DNA from 4 places in the Erwinia psychrophila genome. Region 1 is predicted to be linked to each of the others. Evidence: predicted binding sites of a transcription regulator. Region 1 holds the regulator's gene; each other region holds the start of a gene.
What was found. Region 1 encodes PurR, which represses purine synthesis genes. Its sites were predicted from a motif close to CANGCAAACGTTTGCNTG; they were not measured.

Region 1 (4,215 bases):
GCGATAATGCTGAGACTATAGATACCGAGCAGCCAGGGAAGCAGAGCGGCGCCTTCCCGGCGTTTTAACAGCGTACGGCAGCCATAACCGCCCGTCAGGAACGCAAGGGTCTGGGGGAAATAGCTCAGACCGATGCTGCCCGGTGACATGCCGAGGGAAGCAAGAATAAACGGCGATCCGGTCAGCCACGCGAAGAAGCTGGCCGAACAGGCTGCATAAATCAGCACATTACCGCTGTAGGCCGGTGATTTCAGCAGGGTAAGAAAGCCGGTGCTTTTGCCCGATGATGCTGTGGAAGCAGCCCGGCGTCCGCTGGCAAGGAACAGCGTACAGAACAGCAGAGCGACAGAAATTAACAGCAGCGCAACGAAGATCGCCCGCCAGCTAAAGTGGTTGAGCAACCATGCGCCAAGCAGGGGAGCAAGTGCCGGCGAGAGCGCGACCAGCGGCATAATAGTGGCAAAGACTTTGTTTGCCTGCGCGGCGGGATAGCGGTCCACCACCAGCGCCTGCCAGCTAACGGCTGCGGCACAAATCCCGATAGCCTGCACAAAACGCAGCACCAGCAGCATCGTCGCATCGCTGATCCACCACATCGCGCCACAGCTAAGCGAAAACAGCCCGAGGCCCATCAGCAGGACAGGTTTGCGGCCAATCCGGTCAGACAAAGGCCCCCAGAAAAGCTGCGCGCAGGCAAAACCGGCGAGGAACAGGCTCAGGCTGGCACTGATCGCTCCGGCTTCGGTGTGTAAATCCTCCTGCATCGCGCCAAACGCGGGGAGATACATATCGGTCGCGAGAAAACCCACAATGCTCAGCATCGCGAGATAGAAGGTGAATCCTTTTGACGGCATGTTTTTGCTCTTAATAGTGATGGATGAAACGCGGCAGAGTGTAATACCGTGCGAAAGGGATTGTGAAACGCTAATATTTGCGGAGTGCGTTCAAAAAATTTGCAGGCAAAATATGTGGTCTGAACATTCTCTTGAAGTGATTGATGCCGTTGCCAGAACCGGCAGTTTTACCGGGGCGGCCAGCGAGCTACACCGCGTGCCCTCCGCGATAAGCTATACCGTACGGCAAATGGAAGCGTGGCTGGCCGTACCGCTGTTTGAACGGCGGCATCGCGATGTAGTGCTGACCGCGGCGGGCGCGGTTTTTATTCAGGAAGGGCGCAGTGTCATCAAAAAAATGCTTTCCACCCGGCGGCAGTGTCAGCAGGTCGCTAACGGCTGGCGCGGGCAGTTGAATATCGCGGTTGACCGGATTGTAAAACCCAGCAGAACCCGCCAGCTGGTGGTCGATTTTTACCGTCATTTTCCCGATATGGAACTGCATTTATCGGAAGAGGTGTTTAACGGCGTCTGGGATGCGCTGGCCGATGGCCGTGTGGATGTGGCGATCGGCGCTACCCAGGCCATTCCGGTGGGCGGACGTTTTGCCTTCCGTGACATGGGGGCACTGAACTGGCGATGCGTGGTGCAGGCCGGGCATCCGCTGGCCGGGCGTCCGGGCACCCTGAGCGAAGAGGAAATCCGCGAGTGGCCCTCACTGGTTCTGGAAGACACCTCCCGCGCACTGCCGAAAAGAACCACCTGGACGCTTGATAATCAGCGCAGGCTGGTGGTGCCGGACTGGGAGAGCGCGTTTGACTGCCTGCTGGCGGGGTTATGCGTGGGGATGGTGCCGGGACATCTTGCCCGGCCGCTGCTGAAAAGCGGGGCGCTGAGTGAAATTACGCTCGCCGCCGCCTTCCCGGACAGCCCCTGCTGCGTCAGCTGGTCACAGCAGCACGCTTCTCCCGCGCTGAACTGGCTGCTGGAGTATCTGGGGGAATCGGAGACGCTTAACGGGGAATGGCTGAGTGAAGGAGCCTGAAGCAGGGCCGCATCCTGCTGACCGGACAGTACCGGAGAACAGGATGCGGCAGCGATCTAGCGGCGATAGTCGACGAAGGGACCGTCAGCGACGGAGCGGCGTTCAATCAGGCTTGGATGCACTTCAATGGTTTGTGACTCTTCACGCTTGCTGGTGATGCGATCGAGCAGCATATCAAAGGCCGTTTCGCCAAGCCGTTCTTTGGGCTGATGGACGGTTGTCAGGGCCGGAGTAAAGTAGCGGGCGTTGCGCACGTTATCGTAGCCAATGACCGACACATCCTGTGGTACCCGTAACCCCATTTCATCCGCTGCGCAGATCGCGCCCATCGCCATGACGTCACCGCCGCAGAAAACCGCGGTAGGGCGCTGCTTGCCGGAGAGAATCTGCTGCATGGCGCGATAGCCAGATTCCGGCTCAAAATCGCCCTGAACCAGCCATTCGTCGCGAAGGGTGATACCCGCTTCAGCAAGCGCCTTGAGGAAACCAGCGTGGCGGCCGCCGCCGGTATTACGCTCCAGCTGACCCGGGATCGCGCCGATATCGCGATGGCCGCGATCGATAAGATAGCGTCCCACCATGTAACCGCCCTCAAAGGCGTTATCCTGCACGGTATCGGTAAAATCGCCGCGGGACTCGCCCCAGTCCATCACCACCATAGGAATATTGCGGCTGTCCTCGAGCATTTTAATCAGCTCATCAGGATATTCTGAACACATCACCAGCAGGCCATCAACGCGCTTTTGCGCCATCATGGAAAGGTAAGCCTGCTGCTTCTCTAAATTGTTATGGGCGTTGCCAAGGATTAGCGTATAGCCTTTGGCGAAGCAGCGATTCTCCACCGCCTCAATAATTTCGGCAAAGTAGGGCGCTTCGCTGGACGTAGCCAGTAAGCCTATCGTTTTGGTGTGATTCACCTTCAGGCTGCGTGCCACCGCGCTGGGGGAATAGTGCAGCGCCTTGATCGCATCCCAGACGGCTTCCCGCGTCTCATCGGCGACAAAGCGGGTTTTATTGATGACGTGGGACACCGTGGTGGTGGAAACACCGGCGCGTTTGGCCACATCTTTAATTGTTGCCATTAAATAGCTACTCCTTCACTTATCTTAATCCGCTGATAAGTATATTGTTAATCGTTTGCCTGCCGCGGGCGCTCTTTCTGACGTCTGGGGGCGTTTTTTTAAAATCATTCAGTAACGTCAGGAAGGAAAGAAGACAATCGGGGCCTGCTGTTGCGCGTCCTGGAGTCCGTAAAATCGTTCCGTTGCGCAACGAAAGTGGGATTCTAACAAGGCCGGCGTGAGAAAACGAGATTTTTACCGTTAACTGTGGGAAAATCTAAGACGTTATTAACTGTAAGGGTATTGAGGGCTGAAATGGATACTGATTTGAAATATTCGCTGCTGACTACCGTTGGCGCACTGCTGATGATTATTGCCTTTAGCTTCACCGCTGTTATGCACTAAGCTCACGGGGCCTGCGTTACGCCAGGCCCCGACATCCCACCTTAGCGAATACTTCCCGGCGTCATTACCCGACGCGCGCCCACATAATGCTGCCGCCAGTAGTTATCTCCCAGCGCACTGACCTGAATATCCTTGCCGGTGCTGGGCGACTGGATAAATTTGCCGTTCCCCAGATAAACGCCAACGTGATCGGCCGAACCCCGCCCGGTGATGCGGAAAAACACCAGATCGCCTTTTTCCAGCTCGCTGCGCTTTACGGCGGCAGCGTCGCGCAGATGGTACATTTCATTCGCCGTGCGGGGAATTTTGAACCTGACCAGATCTTTATAGGCGTACCAGACCAGACCGCTACAGTCGAAGCCGGTGTCAGGTGATGCGCCACCCCGGATATAGGGTTTACCCAACTGACCCATCAGCTTGCTCATGGCGGTCTGACGCGCTTTCTGATAGCGGGCGCGATGTGCTTTGCTGAGCCTGAGTGGAGAAGCGGAAACGTTATCGGTTGTTATCTGCGCGGCATGGGATAAGTTGGCGCGGGTACGGCCTCTTTTAGCCGCAGCTTTTTTGCTGGCCGACGTCACTCTAAGGCCTGCTTTAGCGGTTTTCTGGCGAGAAGTTTGCGACGCCGCGGGCTTCGTCTGCTTGTGCTTTTTCAGAGAGGAGGAACGGCTGCGGAGGGTGTCGGCCGCTTTACTTTTTCCGACCAGAGCGGGTTTCTGTGGACGCCGCTTGCGGCGAACTTCATCGCGGACACTCTTTCCGTCAAGATTCTGCTGATGTGGCTTCACCGACGCGTGCGGCGAGGCGTGAGCCAGATTGAAAAATAGCTGGCTGCAGACCAGCGTGATAAGCAGGATGAGTGAACGCATCG
Region 2 (4,215 bases), on a different contig from region 1:
GCGCTGTTAAAGACGAAAAGGGCCCGCAAAACCGGCGGGCCAAAAAAAAGAAATGGGCCGGAATCGCTTCCAGCCCATCATACCTGCTGACACACCGTTAAGGGTATTAACCTTCGTTGTGCATTTCCAGATTTTCCACTTCGTTCTGACGAGCCATCGCTTTGGCATCGTCATTCCGCAGCGACTGCAGATATTCAAGATACTGCTGATCGACATCTTTAGTGACGTAAACCCCGTTGAAGACCGAACACTCAAACTGAGCGATATCCGGATTCTCTTCACGAACGGCGTCGATAAGATCGCTGAGATCCTGGAAAATCAGCGCATCCGCACCAATCAGCTGGCGGATCTCTTCCACTTCACGACCGTGGGCAATCAGTTCCGTTGCGCTTGGCATATCGATGCCATAAACGTTCGGGAAACGGATTTCCGGCGCGGCGGAGGCGAGATAGACTTTTTTCGCGCCGGCTTCGCGGGCCATCTCAATGATCTGCTCAGACGTGGTGCCGCGAACGATGGAATCATCCACCAGCAGCACGTTCTTATCACGAAACTCCGCGCGGTTGGCGTTCAGCTTACGCCTGACGGCGCTGCGGCGCTGATGCTGGCCCGGCATGATAAAGGTACGGCCCACGTAGCGGTTTTTAACGAACCCCTGACGGTAAGGCTTATCCAGAATGCGGGCCATCTCCAGCGCGATATCGCAGGAGGTTTCCGGGATCGGAATGACCACATCGATATCCAGATCTTCCCACTCGCGGGCAATTTTCTCGCCCAGCTTGGTGCCCATACGGACGCGTGCGCTGTAGACGGAGATTTTGTCCAGGAACGAATCCGGGCGGGAAAAATAGACGTACTCAAACAGGCAGGGATTGCATTTCGGGTTTTCCGCGCACTGACGCGTAAACAGCTGCCCTTTCTCGGTGACGTAGACCGCTTCGCCTGGCGCAACGTCGCGCAGGAATTCAAAGCCGAGCGTATCCAGCGCCACGCTTTCAGAGGCCACCATATATTCGCTGCGGCCATCCTGCATGCCGCGCTTGCCAATGACCAGCGGGCGAATGCCGTTAGGATCGCGGAAAGCCACCAGGCCGTGGCCGATGATCATCGCCACGCAGGCGTAAGCGCCGCGAACCTGCTGGTGCACCGCCGCAACGGCCGCAAAAATGTTTTCGGCTTCCAGCGGGTAGTGCTGAAAGCGATCCAGCTCAACCGCAAAGATATTCAGCAGGATCTCAGAATCTGAGGTGGTGTTGACATGACGGCGACCGCTTTCAAACAGCTGCTTACGCAGTTCGTGGGCGTTGGTCAGGTTGCCGTTGTGCGCAAGCGTAATGCCGTAAGGCGAGTTGACGTAGAAAGGCTGCGCTTCGGAAGCGCTGGAGCTTCCCGCTGTAGGATAGCGCACGTGGCCAATCCCCATATTGCCCTGCAAACGCTGCATATGGCGGGCTTCAAAAATATCGCTGACCAGTCCGTTTGCTTTACGCAGGCGGAAACAGTTTAAGGCATCAATAGTAACGATGCCCGCCGCATCCTGCCCACGGTGCTGAAGCACCGTTAACGCGTCATAAATCGACTGGTTGACCGGCATAAAACCGGCGATCCCGACAATACCGCACATGTTGTCATATCCTCATAAGCCGCAACCCCGGCTCGATTACCGGGGTAAAAAACTCGACGTGCTTTGCAGGTAGTCAAAAAACCACCTGATAACATAACTGAACTGGGGAACAAGCTGGGACTGCTGCCAGTCCGGGCTTTTGGAAAAACCGGTGAATGTGTCGAGGAAAAACAGAATGGCTGATACGATCAGCACGCCGCGTAATGCCCCGAAACAGACTCCCAGTACCCTGTCGGTACCCGACAGGCCGGTTTTTTCAACCAGCGACCCAATCACGTAGTTGACGATTGCCCCGACTAACAGCGTGGCAATGAACAACACCGCAATGGCGATGCCATTTCGAACCAGTTCGTCTTCAAAACCTGTAAACCAGACGGCAAGGAAGCTGTAGTAATGGCTGGCGACAAAAAATGCGCAACCCCAGGTGACGAGAGAAAGTGCTTCCCGGACGAACCCACGGATCAGGCTCACGAGAGCCGAAAAACCAATAACCGCAATAATGACGTAATCTATCCAGACCATGAACTCTTCTGCATCCAGTTCGGGGCGAATTCTAACAGAAAAAGAAAACGTTTGCGTACCGTTTTCCTTTGCCCGTTTAATTAAAACGCCTTGCTTAAAAAAACGGCGTTTGCTCCCCGGCCGGACAGGCGGAGGGCACCTGACGTGTGGAGAAAACAACCGCCTGATTTACAGTAAATTAACGCCCGCCAGCACCGCTATTTTACGCAGGCCGGGGGTGCGCTTAATGGGGAATGAAAGGCTGTATCTTTCACAGTAACAGGCACAGCCTTTCAATAAAGCATCGCGCCCCTGTCAGGGCGCGAAAATCGTGCCGGAACCGTTAGCGAACGCTATAGGGCTTAATTACGCCGCTCAGTCCGGAAAGACCTTTCAGCTCACCGATGGACCCCTGCAATTTGGCCTTTGAGGCATCAGGCCCGACGTAAATACGGGTGATTTGCCCCTGCACGGGAGAAGCCGGCACGGTAAAGGCACGGTAGCCTGAGAGGCGTAGCTTCGCCACAATCTCATCGACTTTGGCGGCGTTTTTCAGCGCGCCAAGCTGCACGACCCAGGCCTGGCCCGTCGGTGCACTTTCACGCTCTGCCGGCGCCGTTTCCGGCTTAGGCTTAGGCTGAGGCTTCGGCTTCTCTACAGGAGCCGGTTTTTCTACCGGCTTCGGCTGCGGTTTAGGCTGTGCCGCGGGTACCGGTTTCCTGACTGGTTCAGGCTCAGGCCGGGACTGCTGTACCGGCGGCGGCGTGATCACCGTCGGCTGGTTAGAGGACTGCGGCGCATTTGAGCCGCTCTCCGCCCGCGACGGATTGTCGTTGCCGCTTCCCTCTGGCGCCAGGCTGGCTGGAGGGTGGGCCGGGAGCGACTGGGTGACCGGCGGTACCATGTCAGTCTCCTGCTGATCGCCAGGCTTCGGCACCAGCGGAATGGCCGCGAACTCCTCTTTATAATGCTTTTTCTTACCATCCAGCAGGCCGGGCAGAATAATCACGCCCAGCGCCACGATAATGATGGTGCCGACTAAACGGTTTTGAAACTTACTTGCCACTGCCCTTCTCCGTTTCCATCGTTTCCATTACCTGCGCTACCGTGTGGAATGAACCACACACTATTACCACGTCCCGCTCTTCAACCTGCAAAAGCGCATGCTGGTAAGCGGCGACGACGCTGGTGAAAGCCTGCGCCTGCGGCAGATGCGTTAACAGTTCCTCTGCGGTCGCGCCACGCGGGCCCGCCAGCGGCGCACAGTACCACTGGTCAACTTCCGGTAGCAGGCAGGCCAGCGTACCGGCGATGTCTTTATCATGCAGCATTCCTACCACCGCGTGCACCTTGCCGGTTTTTGGCAGGGCGCTAAGGCGGCCAGCCAGGTATGCCGCCGCGTGCGGGTTATGCGCCACATCAAGGATAACGCGCGGTGACTGCAAGACGGTCTGAAAACGCCCTGGCAGAATCGCTTTATCCAGCCACTGCCGGATGAGGGTGTCATCCACCTTCAGCCCCGATGCCCGCAATGCCGCCAGCGCGGTGGCGGCGTTGGGCAGCGGCACCTGCGGCAGCGGCAGTCCGCTGAGCGTACCGTGTGAATCGCTGAACGCCCAGCTGTCGTCGCCAACGCGGAATGACCAGTCACGGCCACGCTTCAGCAGCTGTGCGCCTACCGAGTCGGCGACATCGGCGATCGTTGAGGGCATATCAGGCTCCCCTACCACGGCAGGTTTTCCGCCGCGGAAGATACCCGCCTTTTCACGGCCAATGCTGTCGCGATCCGGCCCCAGCCAGTCGGTATGGTCGAGGGCAATACTGGTCACCACAGCGACATCAGCGTCCACAATGTTGGTCGCATCCAGCCGCCCGCCCAGTCCCACTTCAAGAATGACCACATCCAGTTTCGCCCGCTTAAACAGCCAGAGCGCGGAAAGCATGCCATATTCAAAATAGGTGAGTGACGTCTCTCCCCGTCCGGCTTCAATCTCCGCAAATGAGGCGGTGTGATCGGCTTCGGGCAGCTCTTCGTCCTGAATGCGTACGCGTTCGGTATAGCGCAGAAGATGGGGAGAGCTGAACACGCC
Region 3 (4,215 bases), 350 kb from region 1:
CCGGTGAGCGTAGAGCGAGCCGGTAACGGAGCGTTATGGAATATCAAGTTATACCGGTGACGGCGTTTGCCCAGAATTGTTCCCTGATCTGGTGCCCGGCAACCGGGCAGGCCGCGATTGTCGATCCCGGTGGCGATGCGGAAAAAATCAAAGCGCAGGTGGCCGAAAAGGCGGTGACGGTAACGCAGATCCTGCTGACTCACGGACACCTTGATCATGCAGGCGCGGCGGCTGAGCTGGCGGCGTTTTACGCTGTGCCGGTGGTGGGACCGCACAAGGCCGATGCGTTCTGGCTTGAAGGACTGCCAGAACAAAGCCGGATGTTTGGACTTGCGGAATGCGCGCCGCTTACGCCGGATCGCTGGCTGAATGAAGGAGATACCGTCCAGGTCGGCAAGATTCTGTTCGAAATCCTGCTCTGCCCAGGCCACACGCCAGGACATATCGTCTTCTTCAGTCGCGCTGACCGGCTACTGGTTTCCGGTGACGTTATTTTTAGCGGCGGAGTGGGGCGTACCGATTTCCCTCAGGGCAGCCACAGCGATTTGATCCACGCGATTAAGCATAAATTACTGCCGCTGGGCGATGACGTTGCTTTCCTGCCGGGACATGGGCCTGCCTCCACGCTGGGTCGCGAACGCATCTCCAATCCTTTTCTTCAGTAACCGGATGCACCCACAAAAAAGCCTGCGTATGCAGGCTTTTTTTATCAGAATGACCGTTACAGAACGGCCACAATAGCTTCGCACAGCGGCGACATATTGTCCGGTGTCATTCCCGCGACGTTGACGCGCCCCGAGTTGACGGCGTAGACGCCGAACTCTTCACGCAGACGCACCACCTGATCTTTGGTCAGGCCGCTGAATGAGAACATACCGTTCTGATTAATGATGAAGCTGAAATCACCTTTTGCGCCTTTTTCCTGCAGCGTGTTAACGAACAGCTGGCGCATACGCTGAATACGCTGACGCATATCTGTCAGCTCCTGCTCCCAGATGCCGCGCAGTGCGCTGTTACCAAGAATAGTGGCTACTACTGCCGCACCGTGTGCGGGTGGGTTGGAGTAGTTGGCGCGGATGGTGTATTTAATCTGACTGAAAGCCTTATCGGCAATGCTGGCGTCAGCGGCGACCAGAGTCAGCGCCCCGACGCGCTCATTATACAGGCCGAAGTTTTTTGAATAGGAGCTGGCCACCAGCAGTTCCTGATGTGCTGCTGCAAAAATACGCAGTCCTTCAGCATCCTCTTCCAGCCCACGGGCAAAGCCCTGATAGGCGAAATCAAACAGCGGCAGCCAGCCGCTGGCCAGTGAAAGCCTGGCAAGTTCGGCCCACTGCTCAGCAGAAGGGTCAACGCCGGTTGGGTTATGGCAGCAGCCGTGGAACAACACGATATCGCCTGCCTGAGCCTCACCCAGTGACTTCACCATGCCGTCAAAGTCCAGCGAATGGCTGGCCGCGTCGTAATAGTGATATTCACACACTTCCAGACCAGCAGACTCAAAGACGTTTTTATGGTTTGGCCAGCTTGGATTGCTGACCCAGACGCGTTTTGCGCTGGTCTGGGTGGCAATGAAGTCGGCAGCAACGCGCAGTGCGCCCGTGCCGCCAGGCGTCTGGGCCGTGCGCGCCCGCGTACCGTTAATCGCATTATTCTGACCAAAAAGCAGCGCCTGGGTGCATTTGCCAAAGTCCGCAAGACCATCAATGCTCAGGTAATTCTTGGTCGTTTCGTTTTCCAGCAGATACTGCTCAGCCTTTTTAACGCTGGTCAGCACCGGCGTCTGACCGGTTTCATCTTTATAGACGCCGATGCCAAGATTAATCTTATGAGGGCGGTCATCAGCGCGGAAAAGATCGGCTAAACCAAGAATAGGGTCGGCAGGTGCTGCTGCAATGCGTTCAAACATAGTCGAAGTCCGTTAGCGTAATCTGAAGCGAAGTGAAGCCTCAGGTTACCGCCACGACGCACAAATTGCCAACCGTTTGCGTTAAAAAAATGCGTGAAAGCAGGGGTAAGATCAACGGAGTAAGAGAAGGGGAAGTGCTGAAAACAAAAACGGGGCCGAAGCCCCGTTTCAGGATTGCGCGAGGGTGAAGGCTCACCCCGGCAGGCAATTAGAACTGGTAAACCAGACCAACTGCTACAGTGTCACCAGAGTTCACAGCCAGACGGTTGTCATCGTCGATCTGGTTGATGATGTAGTCAACATAGGTAGACATGTTTTTGTTGAAGTAGTAGGTTGCGCCCACTTCAAAGTATTTAGTCAGGTCAACATCACCCACGCCCTCAATGTCTTTCGCTTTAGACTGCACGTAAGCGATGGACGGACGCAGACCGAAGTCGAACTGGTACTGTGCAACCAGCTCAATCTGCTGAGTTTTGTTAGCAAAACCGACGCTACCTGAAGTCAGGTTTCCTACAGAATTATCTTCAACGAAGGTAGCGTTACGCGTTTCGCTGTACATGGCTGCCAGATAGATATTGTTGGCATCATATTTCAGTGCGGTCGCCCACTGCTCAGCACGGTCTCCACCGTTACCGAAGAAAGAGTTCACCTGGCCGTTAGTACGGTCGCTGGAGCCATAAGCACCAGAGATAGCGATACCAACTGGCAGGGTATAGGTAGCGGACATCGCGTAGCCGTCACCATTTGCCTTGTCGATGCTACGTGAGTTTGCCTGAACACCGTCTTCATTTTTACCCTGGTACTGTGCGGCGAAGTCCAGACCGTCAACCAGACCAAAGAAGTTGGTGTTACGGTAAGTCGCGAAGCCGTTACCACGACCTACAAAGAAGTTATCTGAATAAGCAGCATCACCGCCGAACTCAGGCAGCATATCGGTCCAGCTCATTGGATCATAAACAACACCGTAGTTACGACCATAGTCGAAAGAACCGGCATCGCCGAATTTCAGACCGGCAAAGCCCAGACGGGTTTTGTTGCCAACCTGATAGTCATTTCCGCCTTCAGAGTGGTTAGCCTGAACGTTATATTCCCACTGGCCGTAACCGGTCAGCATATCGTTAATCTGGGTTTCACCTTTGAAACCAAAGCGCACGTATGACTTGTCGCCATCAGTTGCGTAACCATCATTATCAGCGAAGTAATGCAGACCAACGGCTTTACCATAGAGGTCCAGCTTGTTGCCGTCTTTATTATAAATTTCTGCTGCATTGGCTGCACCAGCTGCTAACAGTGCTGGGATTACCAGTGCCAGAATGTTGCGCTTCATCATTATTTATTACCCTCATTGGAGTTATTTGGACACCTGCCACTGCCGTCAACAATTCTTTACAGAACCCTGAAGAGAGTTTGGTGTCTTCCTGTGTCTGCACGCATCTTTCCATTCGTAGCGCCGTTAATCTAGCCCGAAAATGCTACTAATCTCTTATTCTGGTTACAGGAGGAAAATATGTATTACAAAATGTAAAAATTACGGAACTTTGTGAGATACCTCATAATTTCCAAAAATAAAAAAAGGCCAGCTAAGCTGACCTTTAATATATATATGAATTTCTTATATTTAATGCGATAAATCAGAAGCTGGCGTTGCGTGGCGTCCGCGGGAAGGCGATAACGTCCCTGACATTCTGTACGCCGGTAACGTAGGCAATTAACCTTTCAAAACCTAAGCCAAAGCCGGAATGCGGTACGGTGCCGTACCGGCGCAGATCGCGGTACCACCAGTAATCTTCTTTATTCAGCCCCATTTCAGCCAGGCGGGCATCCAGCACATCCAGACGCTCTTCACGCTGCGATCCACCGATAATTTCGCCGATGCCTGGCGCCAGTACGTCCATGGCGGCAACGGTTTTACCGTCATCGTTCAGGCGCATATAAAATGCCTTGATATCTTTCGGGTAGTTTTTTACCACGACCGGGGCTTTGAAGTGCTTCTCAGCCAGATAGCGCTCGTGTTCGGAAGAAAGATCGATACCCCAGGAGACCGCATTCTCGAACTTTTCACCGCAGGCGCTCAGGATCTCAATAGCATCGGTGTAGTCCACCTGGGCAAAATCCGTCGTCACAAAACGTTCCAGACGAGAGACGGCATCTTTATCAACGCGTTCAGCAAAGAAGGCCATATCATCAGCGCGCTCTTCAAGCACCGCTTTGAACACATATTTCAACATCGCTTCCGCCAGGGCGGCATTATCTTCCAGATCGGCGAAGGCCACTTCCGGCTCCAGCATCCAGAATTCCGCCAGGTG
Region 4 (4,215 bases), on a different contig from region 1:
ATACCGGGCTGGCTTATCGTCGATCCTTTCAACGGCGGCATGTACAAGATCGAACCGGCAAGAATCTATAGCAACATGAGTCTGGTCGGTGCCCGCAGTTAACCACAAAACCTAAGGGCTTCCTCTCACGGAAGCCCTCTCTTTGCCGCTACTGCGCGGTAGGCTGAACCATCGCGTGCGCGGGCTTATTCTTCTCCAGATACTGATGCTGGAAAATACACATGCGGATGGTATTGCGGTATTCGCCATTAATAAAGAACTCGTGGATCAGTTCTCCCTCAATTTCAAATCCGAGCTTGGTATAGATATGGATCGCTTTCTCATTCTCTTTATCAACAATCAGATAGAGCTTGTAGAGGTTCAGCACTGAGAAGCCATACTCCATCGCCAGCCTGGCGGCCTTACTGGCCAGCCCTTTGCCCTGATGAGCAGGATCGATAATGATCTGAAATTCGGCGCGGCGATGAATGTGGTTGATCTCGACCAGCTCTACCAGTCCCGCTTTATCTCCCTCGTGCTCCACAACAAAACGGCGTTCGCTCTGGTCATGGATATGCTTGTCGTAGAGATCGGAAAGCTCGACAAATGCCTCGTAGGGCTCTTCAAACCAGTAGCGCATGACGCTGGCGTTGTTATCAAGCTGGTGGACAAAATGGAGATCTTCGCGCTCCAGGGGGCGAAGCTTCACGCCATTCGCGGCGGGCATGGCAGACATATAGAATCCCTTAGTGGATGCAGTATTGCATAAGGATTATATGACTGACGACGGGAAATGGCACGACGGAAGGAGGGGAGAACAGCGCCAGCATGGACTTTCACGCTGGCGTTGCGTGAGCGTTTACCCGATTAGAAATTGTAGCCTGCGACCAGGTAATAGCCCCAGCCGGTGGACTTCACTTCAAACGGGCCGCTGCCGAAGTTCAGCTCGCTGCCGTCGGCCCACTGACCGCCGTTGTGGAAGTAACGTGCCACAATGGAGTAGTGCCAGTGGTCATATCCCAGCGAAATAATATGGCTGGACGCGATAGAGTTGCTGCTGCGTGATGAGCCCCCTTTGTCGCGCAGATCGGAACCCCAGTCAAAGTTGGTAAAGCCAACGTAGCCAAGGTTGCCGCCCCAAAGGGTGGTGATAGGCACAAAGTACTTCACCTTGAAGCGGTAGCCATCCCAGCTGTTTTCGTTCGCCGCGCCGTAGTTTTCCCACTGGTATTTGGCATAGACGTTCAGCGACAGACCGATATCGGAATGGGTATCGATATCCGTGCCCAGACCCATATACCAGGTATTCTGGCGATTGTCGCTGTTACGGCCCATATCGTAGATATAGTTATTAGCGAAATACCACTCTTTGAATGGACCAAAGCTCAGGTCGGTATTGGTGAGCTTATCGATTGAGAAGCGCGGCTCAATCTCCATAAACATTGGGGAGCCGTGATCGAAAATGCCGTTGGCATTCGAGTTACCCACGCCGAAGAAGTTCGGCAGATCCAGATAACCGTAGAAATCGAACCAGTCTTTTTTGGCGAAAGCTTCATATTCCAGATAGACGTCGTTATTGAACTGAGGTCCAAAGCGGGTGTGATAGCTGCCCACTACGTTGACGCTCTGGTGCCACCAGTCGGAGGCGTAATCAGGGCCTTCGCTTGCCGCTGTCGATGAAGCGCTATAAGAGAGCGCTGCCAGGGCGCCAGCCATCAGAATTTTATATTTCATTCTATTACCACATGCTTAATGACCATTTTCAGCAGCCACTGCGATGGTCTTGTTAAGTCGTCAACAGGAAAGGAATGGGGGGCCGCTCGCACAGCCGAAAACACCCGTCTTGAATGCAGCGGCAGTGTGCCGCGATTCGGGCTTAAGGAAATAGATATCGCTCACACTTGTCAAACCTTGTTTCATTTCAGTTTAAGTGAATTGTGATCTGTTTCACAGTTATGCCGGTGGAGGCGTCATTCTCTCCTCATTAAGCCGCAGCAGCGCATTTTACCCGCAGGTAATCGTTTGCCCCGGTAAGATGAGCGTAAAGTGAAGATAAAGTGACATAGCGACGGAAGAACAGGTGAATAAGAGAAGCGTCAGTAGATAAGGCCAACTTATGGATAAAGCAGCCCTGGAGAGCAACAATGTTTTTGGGAATAGCGACGGAAGAGTAAAAAAGAGGCGGAAAGGGGAGGCTGCCGGAACCGGAGAAAAGGTCCACCTGCTCAGCAGGCGGACCCTCGTCTTTAACGAACCACGTGCAGGAAGTGCATGTGTTTCTCATACTGATCGAGAATGTCGTGCAGGATCTGTTCCTGATTCCAGCCCATCACGTCATAATCCTGGCCGCCTTCTTTCAGGTAGACCTCAGCACGGTAGTACGTTTGTTCCTCATCCTTATCGTTGCCGCCCATACCCGCCAGGGCAAAGGTCGGCTGAAGATAAGGACGCAGGCGCACCTCGTAAACGAAGTTCAGCTCATTACCGAGATCCACTTCGAAGTGAATGCGGTCATCGCCGCTCTCATCGGTAAAGGAGGTTGTACTCTGTTTAGCAAGTTCAGCCTCAACCATTTTCATCGCTGGCGAGATCACTTCAACAATGAAACGCTTAACCTGGGAACGTTTCGGGAAGTAAGCGATGTTCCGCAATCTCCGCTGCCATGAAATTGGGTTTCTTGCCGCCGTTGGCGCAATTGTGGCGACCTGTTTACTGTCCCGCTTCCAGGCATCAACCCGCAGGGCTTTAATCAGCCCGTACATGGCCATCAGCAGAATAACGGCAAAGGGCAGCGCACTGGCAATGGTTGCCGTTTGCAGCGCCTTCATACCGCCCGCGAGCAGTAGCGTGATGGCAACAACGCCCATCATTGCCGCCCAGAAGATACGCTGCCAGACCGGCGTCTTGTCGCTGCCGCCGGACGCCAGGGTATCAACAACCAGCGCGCCGGAGTCGGCTGAGGTCACAAAAAAGACCACAACCATTGCCATAGCAATAAAGGAGAGCACCGAACTGAACGGGAAATGCTCCAGGAAGTTGAACAGGGCCAGCGTCTGGTCGGATTGCACCGTGTTAGCCAGGTCGCGCGCGTTCTCGACCATGATCATCCAGATGGCGCTGTTGCCGAAAAAGGTCATCCAGAGCAGCGTAAAGCCGGTAGGAACAAACAGCACGCCGGTCACAAATTCGCGGATAGTACGTCCGCGGGAAACGCGGGCGATAAACATCCCAACAAACGGAGACCAGGCAAGCCACCAGCCCCAGTAGAACAGCGTCCAGCCGCCCAGCCAGCTGCTGGACTTCGGCTCGTAGGCGTAGAGGTTAAACGTTTTGGTGACGATCTCGGAGAGATAGCCGCCGGTATTTTCCACGAAGGATTTCAGCAGCAGAACCGTTGGGCCCAGCGTTCCGACCAGCAGCAGCAGCAGTACCGCCAGTCCCAGATTAAGCTCTGATAACAGGCGGATGCCTTTATCAAGACCGGAAACGACCGACAGCGTGGCCAGTCCGGTAATGATCACAATCAGCATCACCTGCATGGTTTCATTTACCGGCAGCCCGAAGAGATGATTCAGACCGGCGTTGACCTGCAGCACACCGTAACCGAGCGACGTTGCCACGCCCAGAACGGTACCGATAATGGCGAAAATATCGACCGCATGGCCCAGCGGACCATAAATCCGGTTACCGATAATAGGGTAAAGCGCCGAACGCAGGGTCAGCGGCAGACCGTGACGGTAGCTGAAAAACGCCAGGATCAGGGCAACAATGGCATAAATTGCCCATGCATGCAGACCCCAGTGGAAAAAGGTAATACGAAGCGCCTCTTTGGCTGCCTGTACGGTTTCCGGCGTCCCGGTTGGCGGTGCCATGTAATGCATGACGGGTTCCGCCACGCCGAAGAACATCAGCCCGATACCCATACCGGCCGAAAAAAGCATGGCGAACCAGGAGATGTAGCTGAAATCGGGTTCAGCGTGATCCGGTCCAAGTTTGATATCGCCAAAGCGCGACAGGCCAAGATAGGCCACCGTCAACAGGATCAGGGCGACGGTGAGGATGTAAAACCAGCTCGCGTTGGTAAAGATGGCGCTTTGAAGCGCGCTGAGCCGTTGGTCAGCCTGCTCCGGAAAGAGTGCCGCAAAGGTGACCAGAAGGAAAATAAGAACGGCAGAAGTGTAAAATACCGGCGGATTTATATGGCTGCGTTTAGCCGTGGGTGTCGTTTCACTTTGA

Region 2: a site for PurR is predicted at 2,187-2,204, ahead of cvpA (colicin V production protein). Genes of this name have one in related genera too.
Region 3: a site for PurR is predicted at 1,975-1,992, ahead of AAH446_RS04435 (amino acid aminotransferase). Genes of this name have one in related genera too.
Region 4: a site for PurR is predicted at 1,991-2,008, ahead of AAH446_RS15605 (nucleoside-specific channel-forming protein Tsx). Genes of this name have one in related genera too.

What each region holds. Positions count from the first base shown of each region.
Region 1 is NZ_JBCHVB010000001.1:599,487-603,701, reverse strand. It holds gene punC (purine nucleoside transporter PunC) at 1-854, opposite strand, end outside; gene punR (DNA-binding transcriptional activator PunR) at 967-1,878, shown strand; gene purR (HTH-type transcriptional repressor PurR) at 1,935-2,960, opposite strand; gene cydH (cytochrome bd-I oxidase subunit CydH) at 3,255-3,344, shown strand; gene AAH446_RS02690 (C40 family peptidase) at 3,386-4,213, opposite strand.
Region 2 is NZ_JBCHVB010000003.1:66,868-71,082, reverse strand. It holds gene purF (amidophosphoribosyltransferase) at 107-1,624, opposite strand; gene cvpA (colicin V production protein) at 1,661-2,146, opposite strand; gene dedD (cell division protein DedD) at 2,469-3,191, opposite strand; gene folC (bifunctional tetrahydrofolate synthase/dihydrofolate synthase) at 3,181-4,215, opposite strand, start outside.
Region 3 is NZ_JBCHVB010000001.1:953,139-957,353, reverse strand. It holds gene AAH446_RS04440 (MBL fold metallo-hydrolase) at 36-665, shown strand; gene AAH446_RS04435 (amino acid aminotransferase) at 722-1,909, opposite strand; gene ompF (porin OmpF) at 2,118-3,239, opposite strand; gene asnS (asparagine--tRNA ligase) at 3,541-4,215, opposite strand, start outside.
Region 4 is NZ_JBCHVB010000006.1:234,927-239,141, reverse strand. It holds gene AAH446_RS15615 (putative periplasmic lipoprotein) at 1-102, shown strand, start outside; gene speG (spermidine N1-acetyltransferase) at 149-706, opposite strand; gene AAH446_RS15605 (nucleoside-specific channel-forming protein Tsx) at 847-1,713, opposite strand; gene AAH446_RS15600 (BCCT family transporter) at 2,226-4,215, opposite strand, start outside.